DNA from 2 places in the Sphingomonas sp. GW821-FHT02B09 genome. Region 2 is predicted to be linked to the other one. Evidence: riboswitches for the same ligand, from Rfam matches in the RefSeq annotation. Region 2 holds a riboswitch; the other holds the start of a gene.
What was found. Region 2 has a riboswitch for thiamine pyrophosphate ahead of AC07U4_RS15225 (TonB-dependent receptor). Riboswitches for the same ligand answer to the same signal wherever they lie in the genome.

Region 1: linked by a shared signal. The riboswitch ahead of thiC (phosphomethylpyrimidine synthase ThiC) and the one ahead of AC07U4_RS15225 (TonB-dependent receptor) in region 2 are both predicted to bind thiamine pyrophosphate.

What each region holds. Positions count from the first base shown of each region.
Region 1 is NZ_JBWKVV010000002.1:190,504-197,907, reverse strand. It holds gene AC07U4_RS08810 (anti-sigma factor) at 1-171, opposite strand, end outside; gene AC07U4_RS08805 (sigma-70 family RNA polymerase sigma factor) at 161-736, opposite strand; gene AC07U4_RS08800 (ferritin-like domain-containing protein) at 950-1,978, shown strand; gene AC07U4_RS08795 (ferritin-like domain-containing protein) at 1,993-3,042, shown strand; gene AC07U4_RS08790 (ferritin-like domain-containing protein) at 3,268-4,359, shown strand; gene AC07U4_RS08785 (ferritin-like domain-containing protein) at 4,400-5,404, shown strand; TPP riboswitch at 5,709-5,818, shown strand; gene thiC (phosphomethylpyrimidine synthase ThiC) at 5,857-7,404, shown strand, end outside.
Region 2 is NZ_JBWKVV010000003.1:168,261-175,664, forward strand. It holds gene AC07U4_RS15210 (sigma-54-dependent transcriptional regulator) at 1-842, opposite strand, end outside; gene AC07U4_RS15215 (sensor histidine kinase) at 839-2,521, opposite strand; gene mqo (malate dehydrogenase (quinone)) at 2,850-4,565, shown strand; TPP riboswitch at 4,605-4,714, shown strand; gene AC07U4_RS15225 (TonB-dependent receptor) at 4,771-7,047, shown strand; gene AC07U4_RS15230 (phosphotransferase enzyme family protein) at 7,052-7,404, shown strand, end outside.

The sequences.
Region 1 (7,404 bases), on a different contig from region 2:
CGCCGGCCAATCGGCGAACAGCGCGCCCAGCCAGTTGCGCCAGCGCTCCACCTCGGCGGCGAAGCCCGGCTCGCTCGCCAGCCGGCGCAACGCCGCCGCGCGCTCGCTACCGTCGAGCAGCCCCAGCGCCAGTTCGGCGGCGGTCATGTCGGGGAGGTCGTCACTCGCCATCGAGGCACCCCCGCAGGGCGAGCAGCCCGCGCCGTACCCAGCTCTTCATCGTGCCGAGCGGCACCGCCTGCGCCGCCGCCAGCTCGGCATAGGTCAGCCCGCCGAAGAAGGCGCTGCGGATCGCGCCGCGCTGGCGCACCTCGATCGTCTCCAGGCAGTCGTGCAATCGCGCGCGCTGCTCGTCGGCGATCAGCGCCTCGTCCTGCGCCGCCGCCGGATCGGGAATCGCGTCGGCCGCCTCGACCGGCGCGGTGCGCGCCCGGCCGTGGCGCCGGCGCCAGTCGATTGCCCGGTTGCGCGCGATCGTCGCCAGCCACGAGATCGGGCTCGCCCGTCCCGGCTGATAGGCCCCCGCGCGGTGCCAGATGGTGAGATATACGTCGTGCAGCACGTCCTCGGCGCCTTGCCTGTCTTCGCAGATACGCAGGCATATGCCGAAAAGCTTCGCCGAGGTCAGACGGTAGACGGTGCGGAAGGCGTCGCGGTCCTCCTCGCCGGTGCGGATCAGCGCCTCGACCAGGATCGTACGGGCCGCCTGGGGGCTGGAGGGGGCGGCGGGAGGCACGGCCAAGGGCTAACCGTACGCAAGCCTCCCGGCAATATCCTGCGGCCAACATTCCGACCATGTCGGATCATTTTGCAAAACCGACATTTTGTTTCGGCCCCCGCGCATCTTTCCACGACCCGGCAACGTAGCTCGCCACAGGTCTACCGGTCGCCCGTCGATAGCATGCGGCGATGACGGAAGACCGCATGAAGGTGAGGGAGGTTGCTGACGATGACCCAGACGGACCAGATCATCGAGGCGTTCGACGCCCGGGCGCGGCGACGCGAGGAACGGCGCGGATTCTTCAAGAACGCGATGGGCATGGCGGCGGTGACCGCAGCCGGCGCGGCGGCGATGTCGATCGCCGGCGAGGCGGCGGCGCAGACCGCGGTGACCGAGGTCGACGTGCTCAACTTCGCGCTCAACCTCGAATATCTCGAAGCGCAATTCTACAGCTATGCCGCCTTCGGCACCGGCCTGCCCGCCAACCTGCTGACCGGCGGCGTCGGCACGCAGGGCACGGTGGTGACCGGCACCGGCACCGGCTCGGCCCGCCAGGTGCAGTTCAGCGACCGCGGCATCGCCGCTTATGCGCGTGAGATCGCCGCGGACGAAGTGGCGCACGTCACCTTCCTGCGCGCCGCGATCCGCGGCACCGGCACCAGCGACGCGCTGATCGCCGCCCAGCCGCAGATCGACATCTCGGGTGCCGCCGGCGGTGCCTTCGCCGCGGCTGCCGCCAGCACCACCCCGGCGCTGACCGGCTTCGACCCCTATGCAAACGACGACAGCTTCCTGCAGGCGGCCTTCATCTTCGAGGATGTCGGCGTCACCGCCTACAAGGGCGCGGCGGGCGCGCTGTTCAACAACAAGACCTATCTCGAGGCGGCCGCCGGCATCCTCGCGGTGGAGGCCTATCATGCCGCGATCGTGCGCACCGCGCTCTATGCGCGCGGCGTCGCGACCCCGACGATCACCACCGCGCAGAACAACGTCGCCGCGACCACGGCGATCTCCAACCTGCGCGATTCGGTCGACGGCGGCACCGATCTCGACCAGGGCATCGCCGCGACGACGACCAATGCGGGCACGACCTCGAACATCGTGCCGCTCGATCCCAACGGCCTCGCGTTCAGCCGGACGCCGGCGCAGGTGCTCAACATCGTCTATCTCAATCCCCGATCGGTGACCGCGGGCGGGTTCTTCCCGAACGGCATCAACAACGGGAACAGCGGGCTGCGCAGCAGCGCCGCGAACTGAGCAGGGGTGGATATATGACCAAGGAACTCTCCGTCCTCGCCATCGTCGAGGCAACCGCCGCGCGCCGCAAGGCCCGCCGCGCGTTCATGAAGACCGCCGCGACCGGCGTCGCCGCGGTCGGCGGCCTGTCGCTGCTCGCCGCCTGCGGTGACGACGACGACAATATGTCGGTGCCGTTTCCGACGCCGACGCCGACTGCGACCTCGGTCAGCACCGACGTCGCGGTGCTCAACTTCGCGCTCAACCTCGAATATCTCGAGGCGCAATTCTACAGTTATGCCGCGTTCGGCACCGGCCTGTCGGCGTCGCTGCTCACCGGTACGGGCACGCAGGGGTCGGTCATCACCGGCTCGGGCGACGGCTTCCCGCGCGCGGTCAATTTCACCTCCGACCCGCTGATCGGTCAATATGCGCGCGAGATCGCGCAGGATGAGATCGCCCACGTCACCTTCCTGCGCGCCGCGCTCGGCAGTGCCGCGGTCGCCCAGCCGGCGATCGACATCTCGGGAACCGCGACCGGTGCGTTCACCGCGGCGGCGCGCGCCGCCGGCGTCGTCGCCTCGAACGGCCTGTTCGATCCCTATGCCAGCCCGACCAACTTCCTGCTCGGCGCCTATATCTTCGAGGATATCGGCGTCACCGCCTATAAGGGCGCCTCGCCGGTCATCTCGTCGATGTATCTCGAAGCGGCGGCGGGCATCCTCGCGGCGGAGGCCTATCATGCCGGCCTCGTCCGCACGATCCTCTACACCCGCGGCGTCACCAACGCCGACCTGATCACCGCGACCACCAAGATCTCGGACGCGCGCGATCTGCTCGACGGCACTACCGGCGGCACCAATGGCGACGACGACCAGGGCATCGCCGGCACCAACATCGGCGCGGCCAATGCCGTGTCGAACATCGTGCCGACCGACAGCAACGGCATCGCCTACAGCCGCAGCGTCCAGCAGGTGCACAACATCGCCTATCTCAACGCGACCGGCGCCAACCGCACCCGCGGCGGCTTCTTCCCGGCGGGCACCAACAATCCCAATCCGGCCTTCACCGTCGGCCTCGGCTGAGCCCGACGTTCCAAGAGTTGGCCGGCGTTCCCTTCCACGCCGGCCGGCACAGGGTCCTCCCTCGATTTCGCGTCGGGGGAGGATTTTTTATGCGCGGTCACGCCCTTCCGTCGCGCTGCCGCCGATTTCCGCCGCGTCCGGGCTTGACGCCTCCCGCCGGATGCGGAACGGCAAGGCCATCCTGGGCCGCCGCAAGACCGCCCGCGCGTGGGGAGAACCCGAGTAATGACCGCCCGAACCGATACCGACAGCGCCCTCGCAGCGGCGCTCGACGCCCGCGTCCAGCGCCGCACCGAACGCCGCGACTTCTTCCGCACCGCGATGGGCGCGATGGCGGTCACCGCCGCGGGCGCGTCGGCGCTGGGCCTCGCCGGCGCCGCCGAGGCGCAGACGACGACCTATTCCGATCAGGACATCCTCAATTTCGCGCTCAACCTCGAATATCTCGAGGCGCAATTCTACGCCTTCGCCACCGGCGGCGCCGGCCTCGCCGCCAATCTGCTCACCGGCACGGGCACGCCGGGCACGGCGAACGTCAGCGGCGGCGCCGCGGTGACATTCAGCGACCCGGTCCTTGCCCGCTATGCGCGCGAGATCGCCGCCGACGAGGTCGCGCACGTCACCTATCTGCGCACCGCGCTGGGCAGCAGCGCGATCGCGCAGCCGGCGCTCGACCTGTCGGTCGGCCCGAACAGCGCCTTCTCCGCCGCCGCGGTCGCCGCCAAGCTGATCGCCGCGGGCCAGACCTTCAACCAATATGGCAGCGAGGAGAATTTCCTGCTCGGCGCCTATCTGTTCGAGGACGTCGGCGTCACCGCCTACAAGGGCGCCGCGCCGCTGCTCACCAAGACCTATATCGAGGCCGCCGCCGGTATCCTCGCGGTCGAGGCCTATCATGCCGCGACGATCCGCGGCGAGCTGTTCCGTCGCGGCTCGGTCGCCGGCTCGGCACTGATCACCAGCGCCAGCGCGATCTCCGACGCGCGCGACAGCCTCGACGGCGGCACCGACATCGACCAGGGCATCACGCCGGGTCTCACCGCCGCGCCGGGCCAGACCGTGCCGACGCCGACGCCCACCGCGACCGCCACCGCGACGCCGACGCCGACCCCCACGCCGACCCCGACCGCGACGCCCACCCCGGTGCCGACCTTCCCGGTGTCCAACATCGTGCCGGCCGACGCCAACAGCATCGTCTACAGCCGCACCCCCAATCAGGTGCTCAACATCGTCTATCTCAACGCCGCGGCGGCGAGCGCGGGCGGCTTCTTCCCCGCCGGCCTCAACGGCACCATCAAGGCGGCAACCGCCTCCTGATCCCGCCGTCCGTTTTCAAAGCTTCCAGGGGATAGACCCGATGACCGACCTTCCGACCGACACGATCCTCGACGCGATCGCCGACCGCCGCGCCGAACGCCGCAACTTCCTGCGCTACGCCGGCGGCGCCGCCGCCTCGGCGGGGGCCCTGTCGCTGCTCGCCGCCTGCGGTGGCGACGGCGACAGCAGCAGCAGCCCCAGCCCGACGCCGACCGCGACGACGCCGACCGTCGGCACCGATGCCGACGTGCTCAACTTCGCGCTCAACCTCGAATATCTCGAGGCGAGCTTCTACAGCTGGGCGGCCTTCGGCCAGGGCCTGTCGACCGGCATCATGAGCGGCGTCGGCACGCTCGGCACCGTCACCGGCGGCGCACAGGTGAACTTCCAGGACCCGATCGTCGCGCAATATGCGCGCGAGATCGCCAATGACGAGATCGCCCACGTCACCTTCCTGCGCACCATCCTCGGCAGCTTCGCGGTGGCGATGCCGGCGATCAACATCGGCGGCGACGCCACCGGCGCCTTCACCGCCGCGGCGCGCGCCGCCGGCGTGGTCGGCGCGAGCGATGTCTTCAATCCCTATGCCAGCGACATCAACTTCCTGCTCGGCGCCTATCTGTTCGAGGACGTCGGCGTCTCGGCCTACAAGGGCGCCTCGCCGCTGATCGTCAACAAGGTGTTCATCGAGGCTGCCGCCGGCATTCTCGCCACCGAAGGCTATCACGCCGGGCTGATCCGCTCGGTGCTCTACCGCAAGGGCGTCGATCCCGCCGAGACGCTCGCCGGCGCCTCGTCGATCCTTACCAACGCGCGGCTGATCTCCGACGCGCGCGACAGCCTCGACGGCAGCAGCGAGATCGACCAGGGCATCGGCGACACCACCACCGCCAACGTCGTGCCGACCGACACCAACGGCGTCGCCTACAGCCGCTCGACCGGCCAGGTGCTCAATATCGTCTATCTCAACAAGACCGCGGTCGGCTCGGGCGGCTTCTTCCCCAACGGCATCAACGGCAACATCCGCACCTCCGCCGCCAGCTGACGCTCCGACGCCCTCCCTCCCCTTTGGCGGGAGGGCTATCGCCTATGGCTGTGGGAACGAGATTCGAGCCGCGTCCACAATCTCTTCGTCACCCCGGACTCGTTCCGGGGTCCACCGGTCCGCAGGAGAATCGTGCCTGTTCAAGCCGTTCTCCTCGCCGCGGAGTGGACCCCGGAACCAGTCCGGGGTGACGGAGGTGCGCTTGGAAAGCGATGGACCCACTCGAATGTTCATATGACATAGCCCCCTGTCGCGGCGGGAGGATTTGCCTTGGCGCCTGCCGCCGAACCGCGTACACCATCGTCATTATCCCCGGGGGAGCGCTGATGCAGCGCTTGAGAGGAAGGCCGCAGCCTTCGACCCGCTGAACCTGATCCGGTTGATACCGGCGGAGGGAGGGAGCGGTTTCATCCGAAAATCCGCGTCCGCTCTCCGTTCATGGAGAGAGACTCATGGCCGACATTCCCGCACGTACCGAGATTGGCGTCACCACCGGCCCGATCCGCGGCTCGAAGAAGATCCATGTCGGCCCGCTGGGCGTGGCGATGCGCGAGATCCATCTCGATCCGTCCTCGGGCGAGCCGCCGCTGCGCGTCTACGACACCTCCGGCCCCTATACCGATCCGGCCGCGCGTATCGATATCATGGCCGGCCTGCCGCAGCTGCGTCGCGCGTGGATCGAGAGCCGCGGCGACGTCGAAAGCTACGATGGCCGCGAACTGCGTCCCGAAGACAATGGCCAGCTCGGCCCCGACCGCTCCGGCGGCGTCCCGCAATTCCCCAACGCCGTCCGTCGCCCGTTGCGCGCGCGCGCCGGCGCCAACGTCAGCCAGATGCATTATGCCCGCCGCGGCATCGTCACTCCGGAAATGGAATATGTCGCCACCCGCGAGAATCTCGGTCGCGCGATGCTGCGCGACCATGTCCGCGACGGCGAGAGCTTCGGCGCGTCGATCCCCGATTACGTCACCCCCGAATTCGTCCGCGACGAGGTCGCGCGCGGCCGCGCGATCATCCCGTCGAACATCAACCATCCCGAATCCGAGCCGATGGCGATCGGCCGCAACTTCCTGGTCAAGATCAACGCCAACATCGGCAATTCCGCCGTCGCGAGCAACGTCGCGGCGGAGGTCGACAAGCTCGTCTGGTCGATCCGCTGGGGTGCCGACACGGTGATGGACCTGTCGACCGGCCGCAACATCCACGACACGCGCGAATGGATTCTGCGCAACAGCCCCGTGCCGATCGGCACCGTGCCGATCTATCAGGCGCTCGAAAAGGTCGGCGGCATCGCCGAGGAGCTGACCTGGGAGATCTTCCGCGACACGCTGATCGAACAGGCCGAACAGGGCGTCGACTATTTCACCATCCACGCCGGCGTCCGCCTGCCCTACATTCCGATGACGGCGAAGCGCGTCACCGGCATCGTCAGCCGCGGCGGCAGCATCATGGCGAAATGGTGCCTCGCGCATCACAAGGAATCGTTCCTCTACGAACGGTTCGACGAGATCACCGAGATCATGAGGGCCTATGACATCGCCTATTCGCTGGGCGACGGCCTGCGCCCCGGCTCGATCGCCGACGCCAATGACGAGGCGCAGTTCAGCGAGCTCTACACGCTCGGCGAGCTGACCCATCGCGCCTGGGCGCAGGACGTGCAGGTGATGATCGAAGGTCCGGGCCATGTCCCGATGCACAAGATCCAGGAGAATATGACCAAGCAGCTCCAGGTCTGCGGCGAGGCGCCTTTCTATACGCTCGGGCCGCTCACTACGGATATCGCGCCGGGCTACGACCATATCACCAGCGGTATCGGCGCGGCGATGATCGGCTGGTTCGGCTGCGCGATGCTCTGCTACGTCACCCCCAAGGAGCATCTCGGCCTGCCCGACCGCGACGACGTCAAGGTCGGCGTCGTCACCTACAAGCTCGCCGCGCACGCCGCCGATCTCGCCAAGGGCCACCCCGCCGCGAAGCTGCGCGACGACGCGCTGAGCCGC
Region 2 (7,404 bases):
CGGTCGCGCCGCCCCTCCTCCAGCGCGGCGACGATTCGCACGTCGACCGCATGCGGATCGCGCCCGTCGAGCGGCAGCGCGCGCTTCTCGGCGAAATGCGTCAGCCGGTTTTGCAATTCGGGTCCGGCGGCTTCGAGATGATCGAGGAACAACGTGCCGCGATGCGCACGGTCGATCGGGCCGTTGCGCGCGAACACTTCGCGTTCGACCAGCGCCACCGGCACCGTCGCGCAGTCGATGACGAGGAAGCGGTGGCGCGCACGCCGCCCGGCGCGATGCACCAGCCGCGCGAAATGTTCGCGCCCCGTCCCCACCTCGCCCTCGATCACCAGATCGAGCGGCGCATCGGCGAGCAGCGGGATCATGCCGCGCAGCTGCCGGATCGCGAGGCTGTCGCCGATCAGCGTCTCGCCCTGCTGTTCGTCGGCGAGCGCGCGCAGCCGCCGGTTCTCCAGCGTCAGCCCGCGTGCGGTCGCGGCGCGCACCGCCGCGGCGACCAGCGCCTCGGGATCGAACGGCTTGGACAGGAAGTCCCATGCGCCGTTCCTGATCGCCTCCACCGCCATGCCGATGTCGCCATGGCCGGTGAGCAGCAGCACCGGCAGGTCGGCGTCGCGGCCACGCACCGCGTCCATCAATTCCAGCCCCGACATGCCCGGCATGCGGACGTCGGTGATGAGGATACCGGGAAAGTCGGCGGTGAGTTCGGGCAGCGCGCTGCGCGCGTCGGCGAACGGTCGCACCTCGAAACCGTGCAGCTTGAGCAATTGCGACGCCGCCGCGCGGAGATCCGGCTCGTCGTCGACCAGCGCGACGACCGGTGTCCTGTCGATCGTCGTCATGCCCGCCGCATCCCGATCTCGAACACCGCCCCGCCCGCCGAGGGGAGATGATGCAGCCAGCCGCCGAGGTCGGTCATGATATCCTGCGCGATGACGAGGCCGAGACCGAGACCCGCCGCGCGGCTGGTGTTGAACGGCTTGAACAGGCCGGCGGCGATCGCCGGATCGATGCCCGGCCCGTTATCCGCGACGCGCAGCCGCACACGGGACTCCTCCTCGACCAGGGTCAGCGTGATGCGCCGCTCGGCGCGGCCGGCGAGTGCGTCGAGCGCATTCTGGACGAGATTGACCAGCACCTGTTCGAGGCGGACCTTGCCGCCGACCACCATCAGCGCCGGATCGATCGCGGGCCGGTCGAGCACCGCATCCTCGAGCTGTTCGCGTACGATCAGCAGCGCGCCATCGATCACCTCGGCGAGCGATACCGGGCGGAGTTCGTCCGTCTGGCGGCGTGAAAAGGCGCGAAGCTGCGCGGTCACCACGCCGACCCGGTCCGCGAGCTGCGCGATCGTGCGGAGATTGGCGCGCACCTCGTCGGGCTCGTCGCGGTCGAGCAGCATGCGGCTGGTTTCAGCATAGGTGCGGATCGCCGCGACCGGCTGCGCGGTCTCGTGCGCGACGCTGGCGGTGATCTGGCCGAGCGACGCCAGCCGGTTGGCCTGGCGCAGCGCCTCGCGCAATTCGGCGCCGCGCGCATCGGACAGCGCGCGCTCGGCCGCCTCGCGACGCAGGTCGGCGGTGCGGTCGGCAACCGCCGCCTCCAGCTCGGCGGTGCGGCGACGCGTCGCCAGCACACGCTGGCGCATGGCCCAGGCGATGACGCCGAGCGCGAGGACGCTCGCCCCCGCCGCCGCCGCGGCGAACAGCCGCGCCGCCGCGACCGCGCGATCGACGGGTCGCATCTGCACCAATTGCCAGCCCGGCTGGCTGACCGGCACCATCTGCGCGACGTAGGACGCCGGCGCACCGCCGATCCGCACGCGGCCGTCGCCGAGCGGCACCAGCGCCACCGTGCCGGCCGCCGGCGCCGTTGCCCGCGTCACGGTGGCGAAGCGCCAGCCGGGGCGGCTGGTGACGAGGATGCGCTGCCGGGCGTCCTGCACGAAGCTGATCCCGCCGTTGCGCGCCCAGGCCCGTTCGATCCGGTCGAACTCCAGCTTGATGACGGTGACGCCGCCGGTCGCGGTCCGCGCGGCGAGATACAGGCCGGGGCGCTGGCTGACGCTGCCGATCGCGAAATGGCTGCCCTCGCCGCGGGCTTCCGCCTGCCGGACGTAGGGACGGCTCTGATAATCGATGCCGACGAAGGCCCGCGGGCTGCGCCAGTTGCTCGCGGCGATCGACCAGCCGTCCGGGCCGACCACGTAGATCGCCGGCGCGCCGGTGACGCGGGCCAGCGCCTCCAGCTTGCGGTTGAGCGCCGGTCGCGCTGCGCCGGTGCCGGCGATCGCCGCCGAAATGTCGCGATCGTTGGCAAGCGTGAGCGGCAGCAGCCGGAAACGGGCGATCTCGCTGTCGAGCAGCGCCGCGCGCAGCCGCGCATCCTGTGTCACCTCGATCTGCTGCTGCGCGATCGTGCGCCGTTGCGCGAGCGCACCGGCGAGGATTGCGGCGGCGATCGCGAGCAACAGCACGCCCGCCAGCCAGGGCCAGCCGCGGATCAGAGGGCGGAGACTCACGGTCGAATACCTACCCGCCCGCCTGCCGTGTGGCAAGAAGTTGCACTTTCACCGCAAGGGATGTGTCACTTCTTGCCCTCTACGAACCATTCCCGCACGACAGATCGTCGCTAAATCATTGTTTATGCTCGATTATATCGAAGTGTCATTTTCTGCGCGGGCCGCATCCGCGGGTCGGGCACAAGCGGGTCGATACGGTCGCATGGCTCCGCCGGAGCGATGCGGCATCGGCCGTCCGGATTCGCCGGTCGCGGCCGTGGACACGCCCCGCTGCGATCCGCGTCCTGCCGCGACGTCGTACCGCAAGCGGCTGCAGAAGGATCATGCGATGCACTCCGACCCCCGCGAGCTGGCCCCGACCGCCGACACGTCGACCCTCCCGGCTGCCGCCGTCACCCGCCGCGGGCTGATCGGCGCGGTCGCCGCCGCGGGGGGCGCCTCGCTGCTGCCGGCGGCGGCGCGTGCGCAGGCGCGCAGCGAACAGAGCGTCGACGTGCTGCTGATCGGCGGCGGCATCATGAGCGCGACGCTCGGCGTGCTGCTGCGCCAGCTCGAACCGACGTGGACGATCGAGATGGTCGAGCGGCTCGACCGCGCCGCCGGCGAGAGTTCCGATGGCTGGAACAACGCCGGCACCGGCCATTCGGCGCTGTGCGAGCTCAACTATACGCCGGTCAACGCCGCCGACGGCCGCGTCGAGATCGCCAAGGCGATCGAGATCAACGAGCAATGGCAGATCACCCGCCAGTTCCTCAGCCACCAGCTCCGCGCCGGGGTGCTCAGCGACCCGCGCGCCTTCATCAACTCGACGCCGCACATGAATCTGGTGTGGGGCCGCGAGAACGTCGAATTCCTGCGCAAGCGGCATGCGGCGCTCGGCGCCAGCCCGTTGTTCTCGGGGATGGAGTTCACCACCGATCCGCATCAGATCGGCCAATGGGTGCCACTGATGATGGAGGGGCGCAGCGGCGGCCTGCCGCTGGCGGCGACGCGCTCGCCGCTCGGCACCGATTGCGACTGGGGCGAGGTGACGCGGCAATATATCACGTCGCTCAGCCGCCAGCCGGGCGTGACGCTGACCAGCGGCCACGAGGTGCGCAAGCTCGAACGCAATGCGGACAAGAGCTGGCGCGTCACCGCCGAGGCGACCAACGGCGGCGGCAAAAGGATCATCAACGCGCGCTTCGTCTTCGCCGGCGCCGGTGGCGGTGCGCTGCCGATCCTGCAGGCCTCGGGGATTCCCGAAGCCGACAATTACGCCGGTTTCCCGGTCGGCGGCTCGTTCCTCGTCTCCGAAAAGCCCGAGATCGCCGACCGTCACCTCGCCAAGGTCTATGGCAAGGCCGCGGTCGGCTCGCCGCCGATGTCGGTGCCGCATCTCGACACGCGCTATTTCGACAAGCGCCGCGCCTTGCTGTTCGGGCCGTTCGCCACCTTCTCGACCAAGTTCCTCAAGCACGGCTCCTATTTCGACCTGCCGGCGTCGGTGACGCTCGACAATTTCCGCCCGATGATGGCGGTCGGCTGGGACAATTTCGACCTCGTCGAATATCTCGCCGGCCAGTTGATGATGTCCGACGAGGACCGGCTGAAGGCGCTGCGCGAATATCTGCCCGGTGCGCGCGCGGAAGACTGGAAGCTGTGGCAGGCCGGCCAGCGCGTGCAGATCATCAAGCGCGATCCCGAGAAGGGCGGCGTGCTCAAGCTGGGGACGGAGATCGTCGCTTCGAAGGACGGCTCGATCGCGGCGCTGCTCGGCGCGTCGCCGGGGGCGTCGACCGCGCCGGCGATCATGCTGAACCTGCTCAAGACGGTCTTCCCCAAGCGGCTCGCGACTCCGGCGTGGCAGGACGGCCTGCGCAAGATCGTGCCGTCCTACGGGATCGCGCTCAACGATCATCCCGACCTGCTCGCGCAGGAATGGGCGCAGACCAGCGACGCGCTGCAACTGACGACGCCGCCGCCTGCGGTCCATGTCGCCACCCGGCCGCGCCCCGCCGCCACCCGCGTCAAGGCCGACCGCCACCCCGATCTGGCGCTGTAATCGAGCCCCCTATCGCTACCCCGCGGGATCGCCTAAGCCGGGCCATCCCCGGGGGGCCGCTGACGCGCGGCTGAGAAATGGGCAGCAGCCCATGACCCGCTGAACCTGATCCGGGTGATACCGGCGTAGGGAGGGTCTGCGGTGCGCCGTCGTTCCTCCGATGAAGTGGATGCGAACGATTTCGGCTCTTGTTTCCCGTTCCGACATGCGACCCGCGCGATCCTGGCTCGCGCTGGGGGTGCCGGTGCTGCTGCTGGCGGCACCCGCCGCGGCGCAGACCGCCGAACCCGCCGAGATCCGCGTCGTCGGCCATCCCGATCCCGCCGGGCTGCTGCCCGACCAACAGGCGCCGAAGAGCCAGAGCGCGATCTCGGCCGACTTCATCGTCAAACAGGCGCCGACGCTCAACGCCTTCCAGCTCGTCACCTTGCTGCCCGGCGCCAATGTCGCGTCGAGCGATCCCTACGGCCTGTCGACCAGTTCCAGCCTGACGCTGCGCGGGCTGGGGCAGGACGAGATCGGCGTGCTGATGGAAGGCGCGCCGCAGAACGACATCGGTTATTATTACGCGTACCCGTCACAGTTCGCCGACCCCGGCAACCTCCGGCGGATATCGATCGCGCAGGGGTCGGTCGACATCGATTCGCCGACGCTGGGCGGTGCCGGCGGATTGCTGTCGCTGGCGCTCGACGATCCCAAGGCCCGGGCGGGTGGTCTCGTCGATCTGTCGCTCGGCAGCTATGCGGCGCGGCGCGGCTTCGTGCGGATCGACAGCGGGACGATCGGCGGCACCGGACTCAAGGCCTTCCTGTCCTATTCCAACACGCGTGCGGACAATTGGCGCGGCGCCGGCTTCGACACGCGCCAGCATATCGACGCGAAGCTGCTCAACGAATGGGGCGCGGGCAATCGCGCCAGCCTCGCGCTGTCGTTCAACGACGCCAATTCCTCGAGTTACCCCAGCCCGACGCTCGCCGAATGGCAGGCGCAGGGCCGCGGCTTCAACTACGCCAAGCGCTACACGCCGGGCGCCACCGATTACTGGCGGCTCTATCGCGCGCCGTTCCGCAATCTTTACGCCTCGGCGCCGGTGCATCTCGTGCTCGGCGAGCGCCTGACGTTCGACAGCACCAGTTATGCGCAATTCGGCTACGGCAATTCGCCTTATGGCACGCAGCTCACCACCACCGGCAATTTCCTCGGCACCGAGGAGCTGGCGCAGCCGATCGCGCTGCCCGGCGCAGTCGACGGCGTCGCGACGGTGCTCGGCAATTATACCGGCGACCAGTTCCGCGCCGGCAGCGTCGCCAAGCTGACGCTGCAGGCCGGCAGCCACCGGATCACCGCCGGGCTGTGGTTCGATTACGGCACCGATCGCGTCACCCAATCCTATACCAGCATCGATGCCGATGGTCGGCCGACCGACCGCTGGGGCTATCGCGCCAAAGCGATCCGCACCGCCGACGGCCGCCTGCTCGCCTATGAGAACCAGCGCACCGTCACCGTCACCAAGAGCTTTTTCCTCGCCGACAGCGTCGCCGTCGCGCCGCGGCTGACGGTCGACGTCGGGTTCAAGGGCGTCGACGTGCTGCGCAACGGCCGCAACTATCTGCCCGGGCCGCAGGACAAGGTGCGGATCGACAGTTTCGCCGCGCTGCCGCGCGCCGCGATCCATTACCGGCTCGACGACCGGCAACAGCTCTTCGCCAACGTCACCACCAACTTCCGCACGCCCAACGAATTCACGCTGTACAACAGCTATGCCGGCGGAGCGCTGGTCGTGCAGGGCAGCAACGCGCTCAAGAACGAATATTCGGTGTCGGAAGAGATTGGCTATCGCTTCATCGGCGAAGCGGTCTCGGCCTCGGTGACTGGCTTCCACTATAAATTCCGCAACCGACAGCTCGCGACGGTGGTCGATCAGGGCGGCGCGCAGGTCAATGCGACGCTCAACGCCGGCGGACAGACCTCTTATGGCGTCGATGCCGAGATCGACTATCGCCCGGTCGCCGCGGTCAGCCTCTATGTGTCGGGCGAGTATCTGCATGCGCGGCTCGACGACGATCTGCCGGTCGGCGGCGACTTCCTGCCGACGCGCGGCCGGCATGCGGTGTCGAGCCCGACGGTGCAGTTCGGCGCGGGCGGTACCTATGACGACGGTCGCGTCTTCGGCAGCATCGCGTCGAAATATCTCGGCCGGCAATATGCCACCTTCATGAACGACGAGCGCATCAAGGGCTATGCGACGCTCGACCTGTCGATCGGCGTGCATCTGGCCGAGTGGCTCGACGGCAAGCGCACCGACCTGCGCGTCAACGCGATCAACGTCACCGATCCGCACGTGCTCGCCGGCGTTCAGGCGGTGACGACCAATGCGCAGGACACCATCGGCCGCAACGGCACCGTCATCGCCGGTCAGGCACCCGCTTATTATATCGGCAGCGGCGCCGCGGTGATGGCGACCCTCTCGCGCGCGTTCTGAGGCGATGACGCCCGCCGGTCATCTGGTGCACGGCATGGGGCAGGCGCTGGAGGCGCCGACCTGGCCGGCGATCACCACCGGCGAGGCCGCCGCGGTACTGGCGCGCTTTCCGGCGGCGGGGCCGCCGACCGGGCTGCACTGGCATTCGCCGCGCCCCTTCTCGGCGGCAGCCTTGGTCCGGACCGGGACGGGCACCGTCCTGCTCAAGCGGCATCACCACCGGCTGCGGTCGATCGCGGGGCTGGCCGAGGAACATGCGTTCATCGCGCATCTCGCCGCGGCCGGCCTATCGGTGCCGGAGGTCCTCGCGACGGCCGACGGTGCGACCGCAATCGCGATCGACGCGTGGCGCTACGA